Regions from separate parts of the Burkholderia cepacia complex sp. TUM26381 genome, predicted to be linked through region 1. Evidence: predicted binding sites of a transcription regulator. Region 1 holds the regulator's gene; each other region holds the start of a gene.
The links. The regulator HrcA, encoded in region 1, represses chaperone genes, less so after heat shock. The targets are predictions, from matches to a motif close to TTAGCACTCNNNNNNNNNGAGTGCTAA.

Region 1 (2,267 bases):
TCGGCCGGTTCGACAGCGCATGCGGCGCGATCGGCACGAGCACGATGCCCGCCAGCTGCGGGTGAAGAATCGGGCCGGCCGACGACAGCGCGTAGGCGGTCGAGCCGGTCGGCGTCGCGACGATCAGGCCGTCCGAACGCTGGTTGTACATGTACCGGCCGTCGACCGACGCGCGCAGCTCGACCATCCCGGAGAAGCCGCTGCGGTTCACGACGACGTCGTTGAACGCGATTGCGTGGTAGATCGGTTCGCCGTCGCGCATGATCCGCGCCTCGAGCAGCGCGCGCTCCTCGCGCTCGAACTTGCCGGCCAGCATCACGGGAACGAGCGCGTGCATGTCGGCCGCGGCGATGTCCGTGATGAAGCCGAGCCGCCCGTGGTTGATCCCGATCAGCGGTGTCCGGTACGGCGCAAGCTGGCGGCCGATGCCGAGCATCGTGCCGTCGCCGCCGAGCACCACCGCCACATCCGCTCGCGCCCCGATTTCGGCCGGGGTGAGCGCCGGGTAGCCGGTGATGCCGATTTCGCGCGCGGTATCGCCTTCGAACACGACCTCGAAGCCGAGCTTCGCGATGCTGGCAGCCAGCGTGGCGAGCGGCTCGGCGATGACGGGCGTGTTGCTCCGGCCGACGAGCGCGACAGTATTGAACTGATTACCGGTTTTCATGCCGGCATTACACCATAGCTCGTTGACGAAAAGAACCGGCTGTGCGCCGAAGGGGCCGGATCGGGCCGGCCCGCGCAACGGAGGGAGACGCCACTCGCCGCGGTCGCGCGGTTGCGCTAAAATTTTCCACCATGCTAGATCCTCGCGCACGAACCCTCCTGAAAACCCTGATCGAACGGTATATCGCCGACGGTCAGCCAGTCGGATCGCGCACGTTGTCCCGTTATTCCGGGCTCGAGCTGAGCCCGGCGACGATCCGCAACGTGATGTCCGACCTGGAGGAGCTCGGCCTCGTGTCGAGCCCGCACACGTCGGCCGGCCGCGTGCCGACGCCGCGCGGCTACCGGCTGTTCGTCGACACGATGCTGACGGTCGAGGCGCCGATCGACGCCGAAGCCGTCGCGCGGCAGGTGCAGAACACGCTGCAGGCCGGCGAGCCGCAGCAGCGGGTGGTCGCGGCCGCCGCGAGCGTGCTGTCGAACCTGTCGCAGTTCGCGGGCGTCGTGCTGACGCCGCGCCGCAGCCACGTGTTCAAGCAGATCGAGTTCATGCGCCTGTCCGACAAGCGCATCCTGCTGATCATCGTCACGCCCGAGGGCGACGTGCAGAACCGGATGCTCGCGACGCCGCGCGACTATTCGCCGTCGCAGCTGACCGAGGCGTCCAATTACATCAACGCGCATTTCGCCGGCCTGTCGTTCGACGAAGTGCGCCGCCGCCTGCGCGACGAGATCGACCAGCTGCGCGGCGACATGACCACGCTGATGCACGCGGCCGTGACGGCCAGTACCGAGGTGCCCGACACCGAGGACACCGTGCTGATTTCCGGCGAGCGCAACCTGCTCGAAGTGGCGGATCTGTCGTCCGACATGGCGCGGCTGCGCAAGCTGTTCGACGTGTTCGACCAAAAGACGGGCCTCCTGCAACTGCTCGACGTGTCGAGCCACGCCCAGGGCGTGCAGATCTTCATCGGCGGCGAATCGACGCTCGTGCCGATCGAGGAAATGAGCGTCGTCACCGCGCCTTACGAGGTGAACGGGCAGATCGTCGGCACGCTCGGCGTGATCGGCCCGACCCGCATGGCGTACAACCGCGTGATCCCGATCGTCGACATCACCGCGCGCCTGCTGTCGCTCACGCTGAGCCAGCAATAGGCTGCAATCGGCAGCCTGATCCCGCCCCGTCATCGTGTCGCAATGCCGCACGCGCCGACAGTCGGCCGAACGGCACGGGGCGGCCCGCTATAATTGAGAGCCGTCCGGTCCCGTGCCCCGAGCACGTTCTTGCCCATGCGTTTCGATCTTGAGCCGCCTTCGAGCATCGCGGCTGCCCATCGCATCGGTGTGCTGCTGATCAATCTCGGCACGCCCGACGCGCCCACGCCGCGTGCGGTGCGGCGCTACCTCGCCGAATTCCTGTCGGATCCGCGCGTCGTCGAGATTCCGCAGGCCGTCTGGCAGGTGCTGCTGCGCACGCTGATCCTGCCGCTGCGCGGCCGCGCGTCCGCGAAGAAATACGCGGCCGTCTGGATGCCCGAGGGCTCGCCGCTGCGCGTGTACACCGAGCGCCAGACCGACAGCGTGCGGCACCTGCTCACGTC
Region 2 (2,267 bases), 1.1 Mb from region 1:
GTGTGGACGGAGGTATAGGCAATCGGGAAGACCAGACCGCCGTTGTTCGTTTCCATCTCGATCAACGCGCGCCCCGTGACGACGCAGGTTTCGTCGCCGACGGGCAACACGTCCTGAGACTGGATTTCGATCTGGCGATAGCGGCGGCGGCCGGCGACGATGGCGTCGATGAACTGCTGCTTGGTTTCGCGTTTGCCATTGGTGTGGACGAAGAACACCTTGTCCGACAATAGCGCGTCGAGCGCCTCGCCGTCCCCGTCCACCATCGCCCGGAACCGATCGCGCTCGAGCGCGCGGATCGCATCGATCACCTTCGCCATCGCCTGACTCCTCGGCAACGCGCCCGCCGTGCGCGGGCGTACGGATCAGAAGTTGTACTGCACGTAGAACTGGTGGAAATTTATACCAGGATTCGGCTCTTTGATACCCGCGTTAGACACATGTTCAAAACGGTAGCCGACCTGATACTGTTGCCGTTGGCCGAACTGCACGCCGACGCCCGCAGTCGGTGCGAACTGGAACGCGGTCGACAGCGAAAAATTGTTCGAGATCGTAGGGTGTGTCAGAAGCCGGACACCACCGCCGGCCTCGATGAACGGGCGAATCTCCCCCGCGCTCCTGATGAAGCGGAACATCGGCGTCACGCCGAATTCGCCGATGCTGCTGTGGACGTTGCCGCCCGTGTGCCAGTACCCGACGTGCCCTTCGACGACAAACGCGAAGTGCCAGCCGCCGACCTGCCACCAGTTCCAGCCCGGATCCCACACGACGCCGAGATCGCCCTTGTCGATCCCGCGACGATCCGAAAACCCGCCGCCCGCCTGGATCCCCCATCGATCCGCAAACGCCGCACCCGATCCGCCCAGAAGTGACGCTGCCAACAATGCATGCAGCGCAAGCCGGCTGCGGGGCCGGCGATTCTTCTTATTGTTCATCTGACACTCCAACTTTTTGGGTTGAATGGAGCCTGCCGCAACGGCTTGGCCCGAGCGAACTGAATGTTATGGTAAAGGACTTTTCGGATCGGCATCACGAAGCGAAATGGCTTCCTTCCAAAACGACAAAAATCGAAATCGTCTACTGATTGTCATCAGAAACAACGGCTTACGGAACTTCGCGTCGCGCCTCCTGTCGCAGATTAGACTATCGACTCCACTTGATCGATAGAAAAACCGGGAACTCGGATGCCCCCGCCCGCTCTAAGGAATTAGCACTCGTCTTGCGGGAGTGCTAAGATGGCCCACGGAATCTCATTCGAGACCGGGGGTTTGTCCCTGATTCCAAAGGAGTTTTTTTAGTGAGCAACGCCCTGACCCTCCCGAATACCCTGAGCCCGACGCCGGCCAAGGCCGAATCGGCAGGCTCGCTGGCGCTCGCAGCCCAATCGATGTTGCCCGGCCAGCTCGGCAACATCGACGCGTATATCCAGGCCGTCAACCGCATCCCGCTGCTGACCGCCGAAGAGGAACGCCAGTACGCAACCGAATTCCGCGAAGGCAACAACCTCGACTCGGCGCGCCGCCTCGTGCTGTCGCACCTGCGTCTGGTCGTGTCGATCGCGCGCAACTATCTCGGCTACGGCCTGCCGCACGGCGACCTGATCCAGGAAGGCAACATCGGCCTGATGAAGGCCGTGAAGCGCTTCGATCCGGCGCAGAACGTGCGTCTCGTGTCGTATGCGATCCACTGGATCAAGGCCGAGATCCACGAGTACATCCTGCGCAACTGGCGCATGGTGAAGGTCGCGACGACGAAGGCGCAGCGCAAGCTGTTCTTCAACCTGCGCAGCCACAAGAAGTCCATGCAGGCGATGACGCCCGAGGAAATCGACGGCCTCGCGCAGGAACTCAACGTCAAGCGCGAAGACGTGACCGAGATGGAAACGCGCCTGTCGGGCGGCGACATCGCGCTCGAAGGGCAGGTGGAAGACGGCGAGGAGTCGTACGCGCCGATCGCCTACCTGGCCGACTCGCACAACGAGCCGACCGCCGTGCTCGCCGCGCGTCAGCGCGACTCGCTGCAGACGGACGGCATCGCGCAGGCACTCGAGGCGCTCGACGCCCGCAGCCGCCGCATCATCGAGGCACGCTGGCTGCACGTCGACGACGACGGCTCGGGCGGCTCGACGCTGCACGATCTCGCGGCCGAATTCGGCGTGTCCGCGGAACGTATCCGCCAGATCGAAGCGAGCGCAATGAAAAAGATGCGCACTGCCCTCGCCGAATACGCGTAAATCCACGGCGATTTAGAGCGCCTCATCGAAAACC
Region 3 (2,267 bases), 150 kb from region 1:
GCCGTCGTCAGCCCGTCGTACGTGCCGCCGCGGTTCAGGCCGCCGCGCAGGTTCGCGAGGTATTCGCTGGTTTCGGTGATCTGCAGCGTCGCGCCGTACTTGCCGAGCCACGGGCGGATGCCGCCCATGTCGCCGAGCAGGCTCTGGCGTGTCCAGATGCCGGTCCACATGTCGGTCGGCTTCGCCTGGATCGCGAGATCGGCCTCGGGCGCTTCGGGTTGCGCGTCGACCGGCGCGGCGGCGAATGCGGCGCTGCTCGTGAACGATGCGCACGCGATCGCGGCCGCACAGGCGGCGGGGCGCATCCGGGCGCGGATGCGGTCTCCATGGAACGATGCAACCTTCATATCAAATCCCGGGTTCTAATTGATTTGGAGTCCTGCTTGTTGGTCGCTGTCCCGACGCTCGGCACCGATCGGCCCGGGCATGAAGAAGAGCGCAACGCGGCGCATCGTAGGAGTGTCAAATGGGAAAGTCAATGTAAACGAGAATGATTCGCATCTAAATTACTGAATGTAATGGGCGGGCTTACGGGTGGGGTCCGACGGGGGTTTTTCAAGAGGAAAAACGTAAATATCGGCGTAATGAAAATGAATGCTTCGGTGCGGAGCGATGGAACGCCGGGCAAGGGGGCGCGACGGTCGCCGGGCGGGGGAGCGGACGCGTTGCGGCGGACGGAATCGGCGCCTGCGCAGGTTTTTTGACGTGATGCCGGCGGGGGCAGGAACTCCGTGCTTACCCGGTGTCCAAACGGGGCTGGATGAGATTCGCGGGCTGCGCGGGCCCGTCTTCCGGGCCGGGTAGCGTAGGTAAGGGTTTTGTTGTGAAAGGGTTTTTTGTAATTTTCGCGTGTTTTCCCCGCTGCCGCGCCGCGTTGAAAATTCGTCCGGCTCCCCTTCTTGAATTTGTCAAAACCCGTCCATATAATTAGCACTCGCTGCACGAGAGTGCTAACAATTCTCTGCCGGGCGATTTGCCGGGCAGATTCCCTAAGCGTTCTTCAATCTCAGTCAAGAGAGGAGTGAATATGAACCTTCGTCCTTTGCACGATCGCGTGATCGTCAAGCGCCTGGATCAGGAAACCAAGACCGCCTCGGGCATCGTCATCCCCGACGCCGCTGCTGAAAAGCCGGACCAGGGCGAAGTCCTGGCCATCGGCCCGGGCAAGCGTGACGACAAGGGCGCCCCGATCGCACTCGACGTGAAGGTCGGCGATCGCGTCCTGTTCGGCAAGTACGCAGGCCAGACCGTCAAGGTCGACGGCAACGAACTGCTGGTCATGCGCGAAGAAGACATCATGGCCGTGGTCAACGCCAAGTAAGCGTCCTCCGACGGTACATATTCCCAAGAATTCAAGGAGTTAGAAGATGGCAGCTAAAGACGTCGTATTCGGCGATTCCGCCCGTTCGAAGATGGTCGAAGGCGTGAACATTCTCGCCAACGCAGTCAAGGTCACGCTGGGTCCGAAGGGCCGCAACGTGGTGCTCGAGCGCAGCTTCGGCGGCCCGACGGTCACCAAGGACGGTGTGTCGGTCGCGAAGGAAATCGAGCTGAAGGACAAGCTCCAGAACATGGGCGCGCAAATGGTCAAGGAAGTGGCTTCCAAGACCAGCGACAACGCAGGCGACGGCACGACGACGGCAACCGTCCTCGCGCAATCGATCGTTCGCGAAGGCATGAAGTACGTCGCATCGGGCATGAACCCGATGGACCTGAAGCGCGGCATCGACAAGGCAGTCGCAGCGGCTGTCGAAGAGCTGAAGAAGATCAGCAAGCCGTGCACGACGAACAAGGAAATCGCACAGGTCGGCTCGATCTCGGCGAACAGCGACACGTCGATCGGCGATCGCATCGCTGAAGCGATGGACAAGGTCGGCAAGGAAGGCGTCATCACCGTCGAAGACGGCAAGTCGCTGGCCGACGAACTCGACGTCGTCGAAGGCATGCAATTCGACCGCGGCTACCTGTCGCCGTACTTCATCAACAACCCGGAAAAGCAAGTCGCCGTTCTCGACAACCCGTTCGTGCTGCTGCACGACAAGAAGGTGTCGAACATCCGCGATCTGCTGCCGGTGCTCGAGCAAGTCGCGAAGGCTGGCCGTCCGCTGCTGATCATCGCTGAAGACATCGAAGGCGAAGCGCTCGCGACGCTGGTCGTGAACAACATCCGCGGCATCCTGAAGACCGTTGCGGTCAAGGCGCCTGGCTTCGGGGATCGTCGCAAGGCGATGCTGGAAGACATCGCGATCCTGACGGGCGGCCAAGTG

Region 2: the regulator HrcA is predicted to act here: its motif matches at 1,208-1,234, upstream of rpoH (RNA polymerase sigma factor RpoH).
Region 3: the regulator HrcA is predicted to act here: its motif matches at 928-954, upstream of ACWMMN_RS04155 (co-chaperone GroES).

The regions. Positions count from the first base shown of each region.
Region 1 is NZ_CM172006.1:736,151-738,417, forward strand. It holds gene ACWMMN_RS03495 (NAD kinase) at 1-667, opposite strand, end outside; gene hrcA (heat-inducible transcriptional repressor HrcA) at 799-1,821, shown strand; gene hemH (ferrochelatase) at 1,957-2,267, shown strand, end outside.
Region 2 is NZ_CM172006.1:3,178,102-3,180,368, forward strand. It holds gene ACWMMN_RS14945 (nuclear transport factor 2 family protein) at 1-320, opposite strand, end outside; gene ACWMMN_RS14950 (acyloxyacyl hydrolase) at 366-935, opposite strand; gene rpoH (RNA polymerase sigma factor RpoH) at 1,298-2,233, shown strand.
Region 3 is NZ_CM172006.1:885,247-887,513, forward strand. It holds gene ACWMMN_RS04150 (carbohydrate porin) at 1-347, opposite strand, end outside; gene ACWMMN_RS04155 (co-chaperone GroES) at 1,028-1,321, shown strand; gene groL (chaperonin GroEL) at 1,368-2,267, shown strand, end outside.